One region of the Exiguobacterium sp. SH3S1 genome, then DNA from elsewhere that is predicted to be linked to it. Evidence: a T-box and tRNA genes for the amino acid it is inferred to sense, from the RefSeq annotation. Region 1 holds a T-box; the other holds one or more tRNA genes.
What was found. The T-box of region 1 lies ahead of serS (serine--tRNA ligase). A T-box ahead of a tRNA ligase gene usually reads a tRNA of that ligase, here a tRNA-Ser.
Positions count from the first base shown of each region.

Region 1 (10,588 bases):
AGCGGATAAAAAATTCGTCCCAGAAGGCATTGAAGGACGCGTTGCTTACCGAGGCGAGCTGGCCGATACGGTGTATCAACTCATTGGTGGCCTCCGTTCGGGAATGGGCTATTGCGGCGCTGCCGACATTCGAGCATTGCGAGAAGATACGCAGTTCATTCGAATGACTGGAGCCGGCCTGCAAGAAAGCCACCCACACGATGTGCACATCACAAAAGAAGCACCAAACTATTCACGTTAACAAATAAGCCGTTGTCTCCTGAAAAGGGACAACGGCTTTTTGCTGATCATTTTTTAGCTTTAGAGACGAGGATGACCGTACCGCCTTGATCTTGCGCTGGTAAGTTCACGGTCACCTTGCCATCGCGCTTGACGACGTACGTCCGTCCGCTATAGCGGTCGACGAGCACTGTGTTCTGTTTGTGCTTTGTTTCGAACGTCGCTGTTTGAGCCGACTCTTTCGTGTTCAATCCAATGAGAATAGACTCTTTGCCGTAAGCCCGTTCAAAAATCGAATAACCGGTGTTCGAACCGCCGGCAACGACCGAACGTGTTCCTTTGCTGAAGACTTTTGAATAGTCCGCCCGAATGTTGAGCAACTTTTGATAGTGGGCGTGCATGTCTTTGCCTTCACCGTTCACCCGTTTCCAGTCAAAGTCGTAACGGTTTTCGTTAAACTCGCCTTTGTCCATGTCTAAGGCATGTTTCCCAGATTGACCGATCTCTTCTCCATAGTAGATGACCGGTTGCCCTTTCGCCGTCATTTGGAGCGAGGCTGCGACCATATGCTTACCTTCATCGCCGCGAGCACGAGAGATGAGGAAGCCATCTTCATCGTGGCTGCTGAGGAACTGGCCGAGTGTCGCTTCGTTCGAGAGTTGGGTATTCCGGTATTGAAGAGCGCTCTCGACCCCATCAATGTTCCCGTTGATGAAATTTTCCGCTTGGTACTTGAAGTCGAAATCAAGCAACGAATCCATCTGGCCGCTCCGGAGATAGCCGCCTGTGTTGTTCACACTCGCCCCGTAATGCTCACCAATCATTTTAAAGTCTGGCTTGAGCGCGGTCAGTTCATTCTTAAACGATTTCCACGTCGTCGCATCCACATGCTTGACCGTATCGACACGGAAGTAATCAATCGTGTTTCCTTGTTTCGTCTTCGAACGCTTGATCCAGTCAGTCTGCCATTTGACGAGTTGTTCACGGACGGCAGCTTCCTCTGTCTTAAAGTCAGGAAGGCCGGAGAGCGACATTTTCAAATCGTTCCCGTCGACAGGCGTGTCCCGAATCATGCCTTTAAAGGCATCACGTTCCTTGTTCGTAGGGAAATTCGTCGCCCCTGTGCTGTCGGCGCCTGGTTCCATTCCGTAGCCTGGGTGGTTCAAGACGACGTCGACCATGATCTTGATGCCGCGTGCGTGGGCCGCATCGATCAGGCGATGGAACGCCTGCATGTCTCCGAGATGTTCATCAAGTTTCTCGAAGTTTTTGGCCCAGTAACCGTGATAGCCGTATTGAGAGCCATCTTTACCGTAGCGGAGATCCCAATCGATATTATCGACGATCGGGGTGATCCAAATCGTGTTGATCCCGAGCTTGTCGAGATAGTCGAGTTTTTTTGTGATCCCGGCGAAATCGCCGCCGTGATACGACTCGAGATGATCTTGGTCATAATATTCACCGTTCGGATTATTGTTCGTCTTGTCGCCATCGTGGAAACGGTCCGTCAACATGAAGTAGATCCGGGCTTCGTCCCAGTCAAACGCTTGCTTGTCTTTCATCGTGACCGGTCGGACGTTTACGGAAGCCGTCGTTTTATGGACGTTGCCATATTGATCCACGGCCGTGATCGTCAACGTTTTGTTGCCTGGCTTGACCGTATCTTTGACCGCGATCGTCTGTTTATTGAGCGCCGGATCGATTGAAAGTTTAGCCGGTCCACCAAGCGGGCGGGCATCGATATAGAGTTCGCGAAGCGTCACGCCTTCTGGTAACGTCGGTTTGACGTGAACGACGGCATTCTCCCGCGAACTGATCGCTTTCGGTGCGATCGAAGACGTGAGTTTGACGGCCGGACGACGGTATTCGACGGTTGACGCTTCAAAATAGGTATCCGTCACTTCGGTCGTGACGCCGTCTTTCGTGACGAGGAACGTATAGTCATGCGTCCCTTCCGGAAGACGGACGGTATGACGGTACCATTCGTTCTTGTCCTCATACGTCATCGGATAGGTCACGCCATTTACGTTTAAGGCGACACGGTCGAGTTGATCGAGCTGTCCTGCCTCGTACAAGTCTTTGTCCCGATAGAAGAACGTGACGGTCCCGTCCTCGAACACCGGTCCTTGAATGGTTGGTACTTGATGGAAGACGCCTTGGCCGCTCGCGACGACGACTTTCGTGACACGATCGTTTCCGAGTTTCACGTAACGGTCTTCACCGTAAGCGTCCTTGACCGCCCAATCGGTTCCTTTACGGATGACAAATCCGACGTTCGTCGCATCTTTCCCGACTGGAATTCGGAAAATGGCGCCGTCTTCCGTAATTTTGTAGGGATCCACTTGTCCATCTTTGACACCGGTGCTCCACGTCCACAAGTTCCAATCGGTATAGTCTTGATCGGCACGGACGTACAGCATTTCGATGTATCGCTGCGTCTTCCATGGATCAGCCAGCTCCGTGACGGTCTTGAACGAAGTCGTCAGCGCGGGTAGCGTCGTGGTCGATAAGTTACCTTTGACGGCTCCGGCTGGCAATGTGGCCGTGTACGTCTGACCGAGTCCGAGTTTGCTCGTCGGCGTGACAGTCACGATCGAACCGTTTGCTTCAGCAGTGAACGGGACAGCCGTCTCTCCGCTCATCAAGCTGACATTTGAGGCGTCTAACGTCACCGGTTCATTGAACGTCCAGGTGATGGGAGCAGATACGTCGGCAGCTTCAGACTGATTCGCTGGGTCGACATTCGTTACTTCAAGCTGCATCACCGTCTCGACGCCGCTGAGCGTATAGGCCGGGCTGTACACAGATTGAGTCGACGGGTTGGCCGAGACGTTCCAGCTGTCGGCTAGTTTGTTAGATTCGTTGCTCGGAATCGTATCGAACGCACCGTGTTCACCGGCATTGTTTCCGCTGAGGACGGTGAGAGCACGAACCGTGTCGTCATTTTTCAAACCGAGCAGCGACAACGGGATTTTTCCTTCGAATCCTGTCGTCCGGTCGAGGGCGAACGAAGCACCGTTCAAGTTTGCCAAGTTCGCGAGCGGGGTCGTCTTCCCAGATTCATAGAGCGCGGCTTCTTTGACAGACTTGTCCCCATCGACACGAAGTAAAATGTGATACTGCGGTTTTTTGTCTGTTTGACTAAAGTTGAACGGGTAACCGAGCGGGTTCGTGGCGACGCCAGAATCTTCATCGTTCACTTGGAGGGCGATGTTTATGTATTGGCCGTTGTCGCCCCAGTTCGGGATGTTGAACGCATCGACATAGAAGTACAGGTTCGTTTTGTCATTTTGAAGATAAAGATTGCCGAGATCGAAGCCTTGCCAACCAACATCTGCCGATGACGCCAGCGCCGAGACGTCTGTCCAATCGGTTTTATTCCCATCGACTGCCACCGTCGTCGGTTCGGCCAAGACGTTCACCGGGACACCGGCTTGAATGAGCAGGACAGAAGATAAGAGTAATGTCGTCGTACGTCGTGCCGTATTGTTCTTCTTCATGAGAGCACCTCTTTCGTAAAATAGGTCGTCTACAGGGCAACGGATTGTCAATTTTGTGCAAACGGTTCCAGAAATAGTTTAGCCGATTATGTAAGCGCTCACAATATGTTTTTTGAAAAACAATAAAACGTCCTTCGTGTGGAAGGACGCTCAGTTAGAGATATAAGGTGTTGTCTGCACGAGCTCTCCCTTGACGATTAATCGTTCCGTCGCATCGAACGTGCACGTGATCAAGGTAATGGTCGCATCTGTCGTATCGTCAAGCACATCGATCCGTGTCGGGGGAACGGTCTCGAGTGCCTCCGTCCGGTATTGATACGTGTTCGTCAAATCGGTCACGTAAATCATCGTTCCCGTTTTGATCGTATGGAGCGGTCCGAACAAGGCTGTCGGACTTTGGGTGTAATGACCGGCTAGTGCGTAATTCCCACTCCCCATCTGTTGGGAAGCGCGCATCGTCCCAGCCCCGACTGCCAAATTCTCATTGTCGAGACCGTACAAAATTGGTAATTCTAAATCGATATCTGGAATCGTAATCATGCCGATTGTCGGCAAATCATGAAATCGATTGCGCACATTTAACAAGTCGTCCCACGATAACGGTTCGACCGTTTCGAAGTCGAATTCGCCCCGATCCGGCTGTTGGAGTTGAATCGCTTCAGTCACACGTTTGCTGTTCGAGGTGGCGACACGGTCTTTCCACCATGACTCGGTCAAAAAGAGGCTACCGATCAACAAACAGACGATGCCGATGACGTAGCGTGAGCGTCTGATCATTGTTTCATCGCGAGGTTTTCCCATATGGCCCTCCCTTCCCGATATTCCAACAGACCATCAACTGGTCAATCGCCGCGTGTAACGTCGCTTCAGGCAGGGCGGCGAAACCAAACAGCAGTTGCGGTCTCGTGTCGCGTGAATTGATACGATAGTCGGCCATCGCCTTGATACGAATGCCTGACTGTTCAGCGAGTTGCTTCAATTGCTCGCTAGTTTGTGCTGTATCGACCGAGAGGACGATGTGGAGACCAGCGCTGGCGCCAGTGATTGTGACGAGCGGCTCGTATGGTTTGAACGCAGTGATCACGGTCTCAAGTTTGCGGCGGTACGTTTTACGCATCCGGTTCAAATGTTTCTCGAAATCGCCGCTCGCCATAAACTCGGTTAGCGTATGTTGCTCGAAACGCGGCACACTGCAGGTGAAATGGCGATACCGTTCCCGATAGCGGTTTAACAGTGGGGGCGGAAGCACCATGTAACCGATGCGGAGCGAAGGCATGAGCGACTTCGAAAACGTGCTCAAATAAACGACACGTTCGTTTTGGTCCATGCTTTGCAACGAAGGAATCGGTTTGCCGCTGTAACGAAACTCGCTATCGTAATCATCTTCAATGATGTACGTTTGCCGCTCGGACGCCCAGTTGAGGAGGCGCTGGCGACGGCTGACGGACAGGATCGTACCGGTCGGGAACTGATGGGCCGGGGTCACATAAACCGCATCGATTGCCTCTGCCTCGAGTCGGTCGACAAGGACCCCGCTGTCGTCGACCGGGAGCGGGACGTAGCTTCGATTTTGGTGTTCGAACAGCTGTCGCGTGAGCGGATAGCCCGGGTCTTCAATCCCGAACGTCGTCGCGTCGGTGAGCAAGTCGAGCAGTTGAGGCAACAATTGCTCGGTCCCAGAACCGACGATGATCTGCTCGGGCGAACAATGAACGCCACGGGAGTGATACAAGTACGTGGCGATTTCTTGGCGGAGCACGAGATCGCCTTGCACCGACCCGAGTGCGAGCAGTTCATGATTCTCCTCGGCGACGACTTGTTTCAAGTGACGGCGCCAACGTTCGAACGGGAATGCGGTCGTATCGATCTGACTCGGGTATAAGTCGAACGTGTATGTTTTTTTCGTCGGAAGCGGTTCGATCGTGCTGGTGCCACGCCTGACGTACAGCTCTTCTTGCGGCAAGACGTAAAACCCTTTCCGTGGCAGCGACTCGATATATCCTTCAGCAAGCAGCTGGGCGTAAGCGAGCTCGACCGTCGTTTGCGAAACGTCCAAAAATTGGCCGAGCTTCCGTTTTGACGGCAGTTTCGTCCCGGTCATGAGCGTGTCATTGACGATCGCTTGCCGGATGTGTAAATAGAGCTGTTCATAAAGCGGGGTGCTCGATTCGGGCTCGAGCGAGAATGTGAGCATATCCATAAGTTGTCCTTTCTTCTGTCAGCCGAAGAAAACATAGAGCACGAATCCGATGACGAGAATGAACGAAATCAGTCCAGGCTTCCCGTAAAAGGAACGGTTTTCCGCTTGATCTCGCGGGTTCCATTGGTCCATAAAACATTCCTCCCTTATACGTAATAAGATTCGAGGAAACGAGCATGAACCCTTCTCTTAAAACTGACCACTTTAAAAAATATAAAACTGGCACTTTCAATATAGTCAAATCAATCTATACTTGCAAGTAGACTAGCTTAATGGAGGCGATTTATATGGAAAAGAGACAAGTAGGGACAGATAAAGTCAAACGTGGAATGGCCGAAATGCAAAAAGGTGGCGTCATCATGGACGTCATCAACGCTGAACAGGCGAAGATTGCTGAAGCAGCAGGAGCCGTGGCAGTCATGGCGCTCGAGCGCGTACCATCAGACATTCGTAAAATGGGTGGCGTCGCCCGGATGGCAGACCCGACCATCATCGAAGATGTCATGGGAGCGGTATCTGTACCGGTCATGGCGAAATGCCGCATCGGACATATCGCCGAAGCCCGTGTCCTTGAATCGATGGGGGTCGATTTCATCGATGAGAGCGAAGTGTTGACACCGGCCGATGAAGAGTTCCATCTTTACAAGCGTGATTACAATGCGCCGTTCGTCTGCGGAGCGCGTGACCTCGGAGAAGCTTCACGCCGCATCGGTGAAGGTGCAGCGATGATCCGGACAAAAGGTGAGCCAGGGACAGGAAACATCGTCGAAGCGGTTCGTCACATGCGTACTGTCCAAGCACAAGTGAAACGCTTGCTTTCAATGAGCATCGATGAAGTGATGACAGAAGCGCGCGACCTTGGTGCCCCGTTCGAAGTGCTCATGCAAATTCGTGAAGCGGGCCGTCTTCCGGTCGTCAACTTCGCAGCAGGTGGTATCGCGACGCCGGCAGACGCGGCACTCATGATGCACCTCGGTGCGGACGGCGTCTTCGTCGGATCAGGTATCTTCAAAGCAGAGAACCCAGAGAAATTTGCCCGTGCCATCGTTGAAGCGACGACATACCATGACGACTACGAGCGAATCGCTCACTTGTCAAAAGGTCTTGGCGAAGCGATGAAAGGACTCGACGTCCGCACGCTCAAACCAGAAGAGCTCATGGCGCCGCGAGGTTGGTAAGATGACGACGATCGGTGTACTCGGAATGCAAGGTGCGATTCGTGAACACGTCCGCATGCTCGAGGCGCTCGGTGCAGATACGCTCGTCGTCCGTTCGGTCGATGACTTGGACCGCATCGACGGACTCGTCTTGCCAGGCGGGGAGAGCACGGCGATGCGTCGTCTGCTCGACCGCTATGACCTGCTCGAACCGCTTCGTGCGAACACATCGTTGCCGATGTTCGGCACATGTGCCGGACTGATTTTACTCGCGACCGAAGTGGAAGGGTATGATGCCCACCTTCGCAAAATCCCGATGACCGTCAAGCGCAACGCGTTCGGACGTCAAGTCGACAGTTTCGAGGTCGATTTACCGGTCAAAGGAATCGATGACGCGGTTGAAGCAGTGTTCATCCGGGCCCCGCAAGTAGCAGCGGTTGACGCTAACGTCGAAGTCCTCGCCGAGGTCGAAGAAGCAATCGTTGCAGTGCGCTACGACAAATATGTTGCCTGTTCGTTCCATCCAGAACTGACGGATGACTTGTCGATGCACCGCTACTTCTTAGAAATCGTCAAGGCGACGAAGCATCAACTCGCATGAGTCGAAGACTCCCTGTAACTAGGGGGTCTTTTTCTGCTACACTGTAACGAGACACGTACAGAAAGGGGCAAGACTGTGAAAGATAAATGGATTGTATCGGTGCTCATATGCGCTGTCCTTATAACTATTGTTTTTCCGATGAACGCTTCAGCAGCGCCTAAAGTCGAAGCGAGCGGTGCGATGCTCGTCGATATGACGACCGGGCAGGTTCTTTTTTCGAAAGATGAAGATGCGATGCTCCCACCGGCGTCGATCACAAAGCTGATGACCACTTTCCTCGTTCGGGAGGCAGTCGAGTCAGGAGAACTGAGTTGGAACGAAGAAGTGACGCCGAGTGAAGCGGCATTGGCCTTGACGCGTAAACCAGGGCTCGCCCGCATCCCGCTCGTCAATAAACCGTATACAGTCAAGGAACTATATGACGTGGCGCTCATCCGCTCGGCGAACGAGGCCGCGGTGACACTGTCCGAGGCGGTGGCAGGGTCGGAAGAAGCGTTCGTTCAACAGATGAACGAGCGGGCAACCGAGCTCGGCATGACCCAGACGACGTTCGCGAACGTCTCGGGACTAGATTCTGTATCAGCAGGTCGTCCAGGAGAAAACTTGACGTCGGCGAATGATTTGATGAGGCTGGCGCTCGCCTACTTGACGAAATTTCCGGATGTGCTCGACGTGACGAAGCGAGCGTATGTCGACATTGACGGCGTCAGATTCGAAGCGACGAATCGGATGCTTTCAGGCCGCGATTTGGCGTATCCAGGGATGCTCGGTTTTAAGACGGGCACGACGGATGACGCCGGTTATTGCTTCATCGGCGTATCGACACGAGATGGTCGGACCGTACTCTCCGTCGTCCTTGGGGCCGAGACGGACAACGGGCGCTATGAGGCGACGAAAGCACTTCATGAGTTCGCTTATCGCGACTTTGTCATGACACCGATTTTACGGACCGGAGAAATCGTGCCGGAGAATGTATTCGTCGCCGAGGGAGAAGTTGAAACGGTAGCTGCGCGGACGACAGCGGCGTTCGAAGTGCTCGTCGAGAAAGGACAAGCCGTCCCTGAACCAGTCTATGACCTTCCGGACACGAAAGCACCGGTCGCAGTCGATCAACAAGTCGGGACGGTCACGATTGAACCTTCAGAGAGCGTCCGCTATCTTGACGGCGAGAGTCCGCCGACAGGAACACTTGTGACTGCCGAATCAGTCGAGACCGCTTCATTTTTGACTCGGATGAGCCGGGCCTTCGCAGACTTTTTAGAGGAGGTTCGACTCGTCCTAGGAAAACTGAGTCTTGTCGATAGAGTCGAGATGTTGTAAAGTAAGATTAATTCAATGACAGATGCAACGATGAGGAAAAGTACGTTACAGTCATCTACTTACAGAGAGCTAGTGGTTGGTGCAAACTAGTGGGACGACGTAACTGAATCGGCCTCGGAGCATTGACTTGGAAACAAGTCACGTCACGCACACGTTACGTGCATCGAGTGGCCTAGTTTTAGGCAACGAGGGTGGCAACGCGGATCCAAGGTGGTTCGTCCCTTTCCTACGGGAAAGGGGCGTGCCACCTTTTTTATGCAAAAAAGGAGGAACTAGTTATGTTAGACATCAAACGATTACGTCAAGATTTTGAAGGGATTAAAACCAAGCTCGCCCAACGCGGTGAAGACTTGAGTGCGCTCGACCGTTTCCCGGAGTTAGAAGAGAAACGCCGGGACCTCATCAACGAGGTCGATGTGAAGAAAGCAAAACGAAATGAAGCGACGAAACAAATCGCTGAGCTCAAGCGCAACAAGCAAGACGCGGAAGCACCGATCCTTGAAACACGCCGCCTTGGTGATGAGATCAAGTTGCTCGACGAGGAATTACGTGAAGTGGAAGCCGAGTTAAACATGATTCTCCTCAGCATCCCGAACATCCCGCATGAATCAACGCCGATCGGTGAAACAGAAGACGACAACGTCACGATCCGCGAAGTCGGAACGAAGCCCGAGTTCGATTTTGAGATGAAACAGCATTGGGACGTGATGGAAGACTTGAAAATTGTCGACGTCGAACGCGCCGGTAAAGTGACGGGAAGCCGTTTCGTCTTCTATAAAGGATTAGGTGCTCGCTTAGAACGGGCGTTGATCAACTTCATGATGGATATGCATGCCGATGAGCACGGCTATTCTGAAGTGCTCCCACCGTACATGGTTAACCGTGACGCGATGACAGGGACGGGTCAGTTGCCTAAATTTGAAGAAGATGCGTTCAAAGTGGCCGACACGAATTACTTCCTCGTCCCGACAGCGGAAGTACCGGTGACGAACATGCACCGCGATGAGATTATCGCTGAAGCGAACTTGCCGATCACGTATACAGCTTACAGCGCTTGCTTCCGTTCAGAAGCGGGATCTGCCGGTCGTGACACACGCGGTCTCATCCGTCAGCACCAGTTCAACAAAGTCGAGCTCGTCCGCTTCGTCAAACCAGAAGAGTCTTACGAGCAACTCGAGTTGTTGACAGGACACGCGGAAGAAGTGTTGAAACGCCTCGGTCTTCCATATCAAGTACTCAGCATGTGTACAGCCGACCTCGGTTTCACCGCAGCGAAGAAGTACGATATTGAAGTATGGATGCCGGCTCAAGGTGTATATCGCGAGATCTCATCTTGCTCAAACTTCGAGGACTTCCAAGCGCGTCGTGCCGGGATCCGCTTCCGTCGTGATGTGAATGCCAAACCGGAGTTCGTGCATACACTCAACGGTTCAGGGCTTGCCGTCGGTCGGACCGTCGCCGCCATTTTAGAGAACTTCCAACAAGCCGATGGATCGGTCGTCATCCCAGAAGCGCTGCGTCCATACATGGGCGGAATTGAAAAAATTGAACTTCCCCGTTAAACGAGGAATGGCCTATCCGAACGTATCAT
Region 1 covers NZ_SJUW01000018.1:7,301-17,888, reverse strand. Annotated here, with positions in the region: gene guaB (IMP dehydrogenase) at 1-241, shown strand, start outside; gene EVJ26_RS13635 (alpha-amylase family glycosyl hydrolase) at 288-3,719, opposite strand; gene EVJ26_RS13630 (class A sortase) at 3,870-4,520, opposite strand; gene pdxR (MocR-like pyridoxine biosynthesis transcription factor PdxR) at 4,501-5,919, opposite strand; gene pdxS (pyridoxal 5'-phosphate synthase lyase subunit PdxS) at 6,207-7,097, shown strand; gene pdxT (pyridoxal 5'-phosphate synthase glutaminase subunit PdxT) at 7,099-7,677, shown strand; gene EVJ26_RS13610 (D-alanyl-D-alanine carboxypeptidase family protein) at 7,753-8,997, shown strand; T-box leader at 9,016-9,223, shown strand; gene serS (serine--tRNA ligase) at 9,276-10,559, shown strand.

Region 2 (4,710 bases), on a different contig from region 1:
CGTCGACTTCCCCCCGAAGGGTTCCGTCGATTTCCTGCGCTCGACTTGCATGTATTAGGCACGCCGCCAGCGTTCGTCCTGAGCCAGGATCAAACTCTCCAAAGAATTTGATATAGCTCTTGAAAATGACGAAGCTTGCGCTTCAATCAAAACTTGTAAAACTTTTTTGCCTCATCGTTCAGTTTTCAAAGTTCGTCAGTTAAGATGGTGGGCCTAAGTGGACTCGAACCACCGACCTCACGCTTATCAGGCGTGCGCTCTAACCGGCTGAGCTATAGGCCCATAATAAAAATGGTGCACCCTGAGAGATTCGAACTCCCGGCCTTTAGATTCGTAGTCTAACGCTCTATCCAGCTGAGCTAAGGGTGCATGGTGCGGTCGAGAGGACTTGAACCTCCACGGTGTTAACCACCACTAGGCCCTCAACCTAGCGCGTCTACCGATTCCGCCACGACCGCAGCGTAATTAAATGTTACGAGGAATAAAAATGGTGAGCCATGCAGGGCTCGAACCTGCGACCCTCTGATTAAAAGTCAGATGCTCTACCAACTGAGCTAATGGCTCAAATATAAGCTGGGCTGGAAGGGATCGAACCTTCGCATGTTGGAATCAAAATCCAATGCCTTACCACTTGGCTACAGCCCAACGTAAATGGCGGTCTTGACGGGATTTGAACCCGCGATCTCCTGCGTGACAGGCAGGCATGTTAACCCCTACACCACAAGACCAGTATACGCGCTTAAATTTGAAATGGTGGAGGATGACGGGATCGAACCGCCGACCCCCTGCTTGTAAGGCAGGTGCTCTCCCAGCTGAGCTAATCCTCCATATATGGTGACCCGTACGGGATTCGAACCCGTGTTACCGCCGTGAAAGGGCGGTGTCTTAACCGCTTGACCAACGGGCCATTTGTTTAACTGGTGTTTTCTAAAAAGTAAGTGGCGGAGACGGAGGGATTCGAACCCTCGCACCGGTTTCCCAGCCTACTCCCTTAGCAGGGGAGCCCCTTATAGCCGCTTGGGTACGTCTCCAAAATAAAATGGCTCCGCAAGTAGGATTTGAACCTACGACCTACCGGTTAACAGCCGGTTGCTCTACCACTGAGCTATTGCGGAACGTTGCTTGAATCTTTCAAAGTAACGATTTAAATTGTAACCGCAAACCCGAAACGTGTCAATCACTTTTTTAGAAAAGCTTTAAATTTTCATGCCGCGCTCTTAGCGACCTCTATAAGATATCACGGTCAAAAACGACCGTCAACACTTTTCAACAAAAAAAGTTGAGCAAAATGAAACCACTTTGCTCAACTCCGACTTTCTTCTTACTAATATAGATTTATTGTTTTTTAGGCTCTAGCATCGTCAGGCTGATCCGACCCCGGTTGGCATCGACTTGCTCGATCCAGACGGTGACGATGTCCCCGACCGCGACGACGTCGAGCGGATGTTTGACGTAGCGGTTCGACAACTTCGAGATGTGGACGAGCCCGTCTTGCTTGACCCCGATATCGACGAACGCCCCAAAGTCGATGACGTTGCGGACAGTCCCTTGGAACTCCATCCCGACCTGCAAGTCTTCTAAGTTCATGACGTCCGTCCGTAAGAGCGGTTTTTGAATATCCTCACGTGGATCACGGCCCGGCTTGGCGAGTGACTTCAAGATGTCTTCGACCGTCGGCAGTCCCGCCTCAAGCGTTTCGCTGAGCACTCGGGCATCGACCGATTTCAACCGATCTCGCAACCCGGCCGTGCCGACCGCTGCTTTCGAGACACCGAGTTCCTTCAATAGAGATAACGTCAACTTGTAACTCTCTGGGTGGATCTCGGTTTGGTCGAGCACGTCGCTCCCGTTCGTGATACGAAGAAAGCCAGCTGCTTGCTCATACGCCTTCGCCCCAAGCCGCGGCACTTTCTTGATTTCTTTGCGGGTATTGAAGCGCCCGAACTCATCACGATACGCGACGATATTTTTTGCCGTCGTCTTATTGAGGCCCGATACGTACGTGAGCAACGACTCGGAAGCCCGGTTCACATCGACACCGACCATGTTGACGACGCTCTCGACGACGAACTCGAGTGAGCCTTTCAATTTGTTTTGACTGACATCGTGCTGGTACTGTCCGACCCCGACCGATTGCGGGTCGACTTTCACCAGCTCGGCCATCGCATCTTGGATCCGGCGGGCGATCGATACAGCCGAACGTTCTTCGACTTTCAACTCCGGGAACTCAGATCGCGCAATCTCGGAAGCCGAGTATATGCTGGCCCCGGCTTCATTGACGATTGCGTACGCGATCTCACGCTCGGCCGTCTTCAGCCAGTTCGAGACAAATTGCTCGGTCTCACGCGAAGCGGTCCCGTTGCCGATGACGATGACGGAGATCGGATAGCGTTTTACGAGAGATGAGAGCACTTTTTCTGAACCGGCCACGTCATGCTTCGGCGCCGTAGGATAGAACACGCCGACTTCTTCGACTTTCCCGGTCTCGTTGACGACGGCCCACTTACAGCCGGTCCGATAGGCCGGGTCGATGCCGAGCACGACGACTTCACGGAGCGGCGGCTGCATATAGAGCTGCTTCAAGTTCTTCGCAAAGACGTCAATCGCTTGTTCTTCAGCCGTCTCGGTCAACGAACTGCGGATTTCGCGTTCGATGGCCGGGAAGACCGATTTCTTGAACGCGTCCTTTATAGCGAGCGTCACAACATCCCGTTTCTCGGTCGGAAGACGATCGAACTTACTGAGTGCTCGTTTCAAGAACAACGTCTCATCAAAGACGAGCTTCACTTGGAGCACGTCGGTCCGCTCGCCCCGGTTCAACGCGAGAATGCGGTGCGGCACGATGCCGACTACTTTCTCCTCGTAGTCGTAATACTGGGCGAACACTTCTTTCTCATCTTCTGCCGCCTTTTTCTTTTGGGACCGGAGGAGCGCCTCGTTCCGCACTTTCGTCCGCAGCGTCTGGCGGAGCGTTGCCTCTTCCCCCCACTCTTCCCCGATGATTGCTTGCACGAACGGAAGCGCCTCTTCTAGCGCCAGTTCACCCGTGAGTCCCTCTGCTTGTTGTACCGAATAAGCAGATGCTTCCCGGAACCAGTCAGCGAGCGGCTGTAGCCCTTTCTCTCGTCCTTGCTCGGCTTTCGTTCGGCGCTTCGGACGATACGGCAAGTAAATGTCCTCGACTTGTTGGAGACTCGTCGCGACCTCGATGGCCCGTGTCAGTTCCGGCGTCGCCTTCTCGAGTTCTTCGAGTTTTGCGAGGACGTCCGTTTTCCGTTTTTGGAGACTCTCTTCATATTGGAGCGAGTCGAGGATCGCTTTGATCTCGACTTCGTCCAAATTCCCCGTCATCTCTTTTCGATAGCGGGCCATGAACGGGATCGTCGCTCCGTCCGACGCAAGTTGTTGTACCGTCTCGATTTGACTCGTCTTCAGCTTCAATTCGTTCGCAATCTTCGTAATCAATCGAATCACTTCCTTTTCTCTTCTCTATTGAAGTGTAGCAAACTCTGTAGAAGACGACAAAAAAACGATGACCGTTTAGTCATCGTTTGAGAATACTTCGTTGAGCGGGACTTTGATGGCCTCACGCAATTTCTCGAGCGCGCGTCGTTGTAGACGTGACACGTGCATCTGGGAAATACCGAGGAGTTCGCCCGTCTCTTTTTGACTCATGTTTTTATAGTAAGCACATTCTAAAATCGCTTGTTCCCGCTCGTTCAAGACGCTGAACGCCTTTTCGAGAATGAGGCGCTGGTCGACTGACTCATACCCACGCTCTTGGCTGCCGACGAGGTCGAGCAGTGTGACCGTGCTGCCTTCATTGTCCGCTTCGATTGAACTGTCGACCGAGAGCGCTTGATAGCTCTTGCCCATCTCGAGCGTTTCGAGAATTTCTTCATCGGAAACGCCAAGGTATTCGGCGATCTCATCGATGCGCGGTGACCGTTGCAGTTCTGTCGTCAGCTCTTCGACCGTCTTCTTGATTTTCGGTCCAAGCTCCTTGATCCGACGCGGCACGTGAACGCTCCACGTCTTGTCACGGATGAAACGCTTGATTTCACCGATGATCGTTGGAACGGCGAATGATTCGAAGCTGCGTCCGAACTCCGGGTCGAAACGGCGAAGTGCGGCGAGCAACCCGATCATCCCGACTTGCACGAGGTCATCATGGATGGCCCGGCCACGCGAGAATTTTCGAGCGAGCGCTTCAACAAGGTCTGAGTATCGGTTGATGAGGAGCATCTGGACTTCTTCGTTTTGATCGTCCTGTTGATAGCGCTCAATCCACTCTAATACTTCATCATCACTGTGATGGCGTTGTTGAGATTTTGCTGGCACTCTGATCCACCTCGTCCCTGTTAAGGAGTTTCGTCATCGTCACTTTGACACCGTTGTCCTTGTTGATCGAGACGTTATCCATTAACGCTTCAATGAGGAAAAGACCGAGTCCCCCTTCGTGAAGCGATTCGATTTCCGCCGTCTCCTCGACCGGAGCCGCTTGGCGTTTCACGTCGTCTGCGAACGTCTTGCCCGAGTCTTCGATCGTCATCTCGAGGCGGTCGTCGTGGACACCGCACGTGAGCTTCACTTCACCCTTTTGGTCTTCATAAGCGTGCTGAACAGCATTGCCACACGCTTCCGAGACCGCAATTTTAATATCCTCGATCTCGTCGTACGTATATCCCATACGGTTAGCGATTCCTGAGA
Region 2 covers NZ_SJUW01000006.1:206,738-211,447, reverse strand. Annotated here, with positions in the region: partial or broken rRNA gene EVJ26_RS09065 (16S ribosomal RNA) at 1-105, opposite strand, end outside; tRNA gene EVJ26_RS09060 (tRNA-Ile) at 206-282, opposite strand; tRNA gene EVJ26_RS09055 (tRNA-Arg) at 293-369, opposite strand; tRNA gene EVJ26_RS09050 (tRNA-Leu) at 371-458, opposite strand; tRNA gene EVJ26_RS09045 (tRNA-Lys) at 489-564, opposite strand; tRNA gene EVJ26_RS09040 (tRNA-Gln) at 574-645, opposite strand; tRNA gene EVJ26_RS09035 (tRNA-Asp) at 653-728, opposite strand; tRNA gene EVJ26_RS09030 (tRNA-Val) at 752-827, opposite strand; tRNA gene EVJ26_RS09025 (tRNA-Glu) at 833-907, opposite strand; tRNA gene EVJ26_RS09020 (tRNA-Ser) at 940-1,031, opposite strand; tRNA gene EVJ26_RS09015 (tRNA-Asn) at 1,041-1,115, opposite strand; gene EVJ26_RS09010 (Tex family protein) at 1,336-3,474, opposite strand; gene sigB (RNA polymerase sigma factor SigB) at 3,541-4,341, opposite strand; gene rsbW (anti-sigma B factor RsbW) at 4,307-4,710, opposite strand, start outside.
Region 2: it has a tRNA-Ser gene. The T-box ahead of serS (serine--tRNA ligase) is inferred to sense a tRNA for this amino acid. The anticodon was not compared.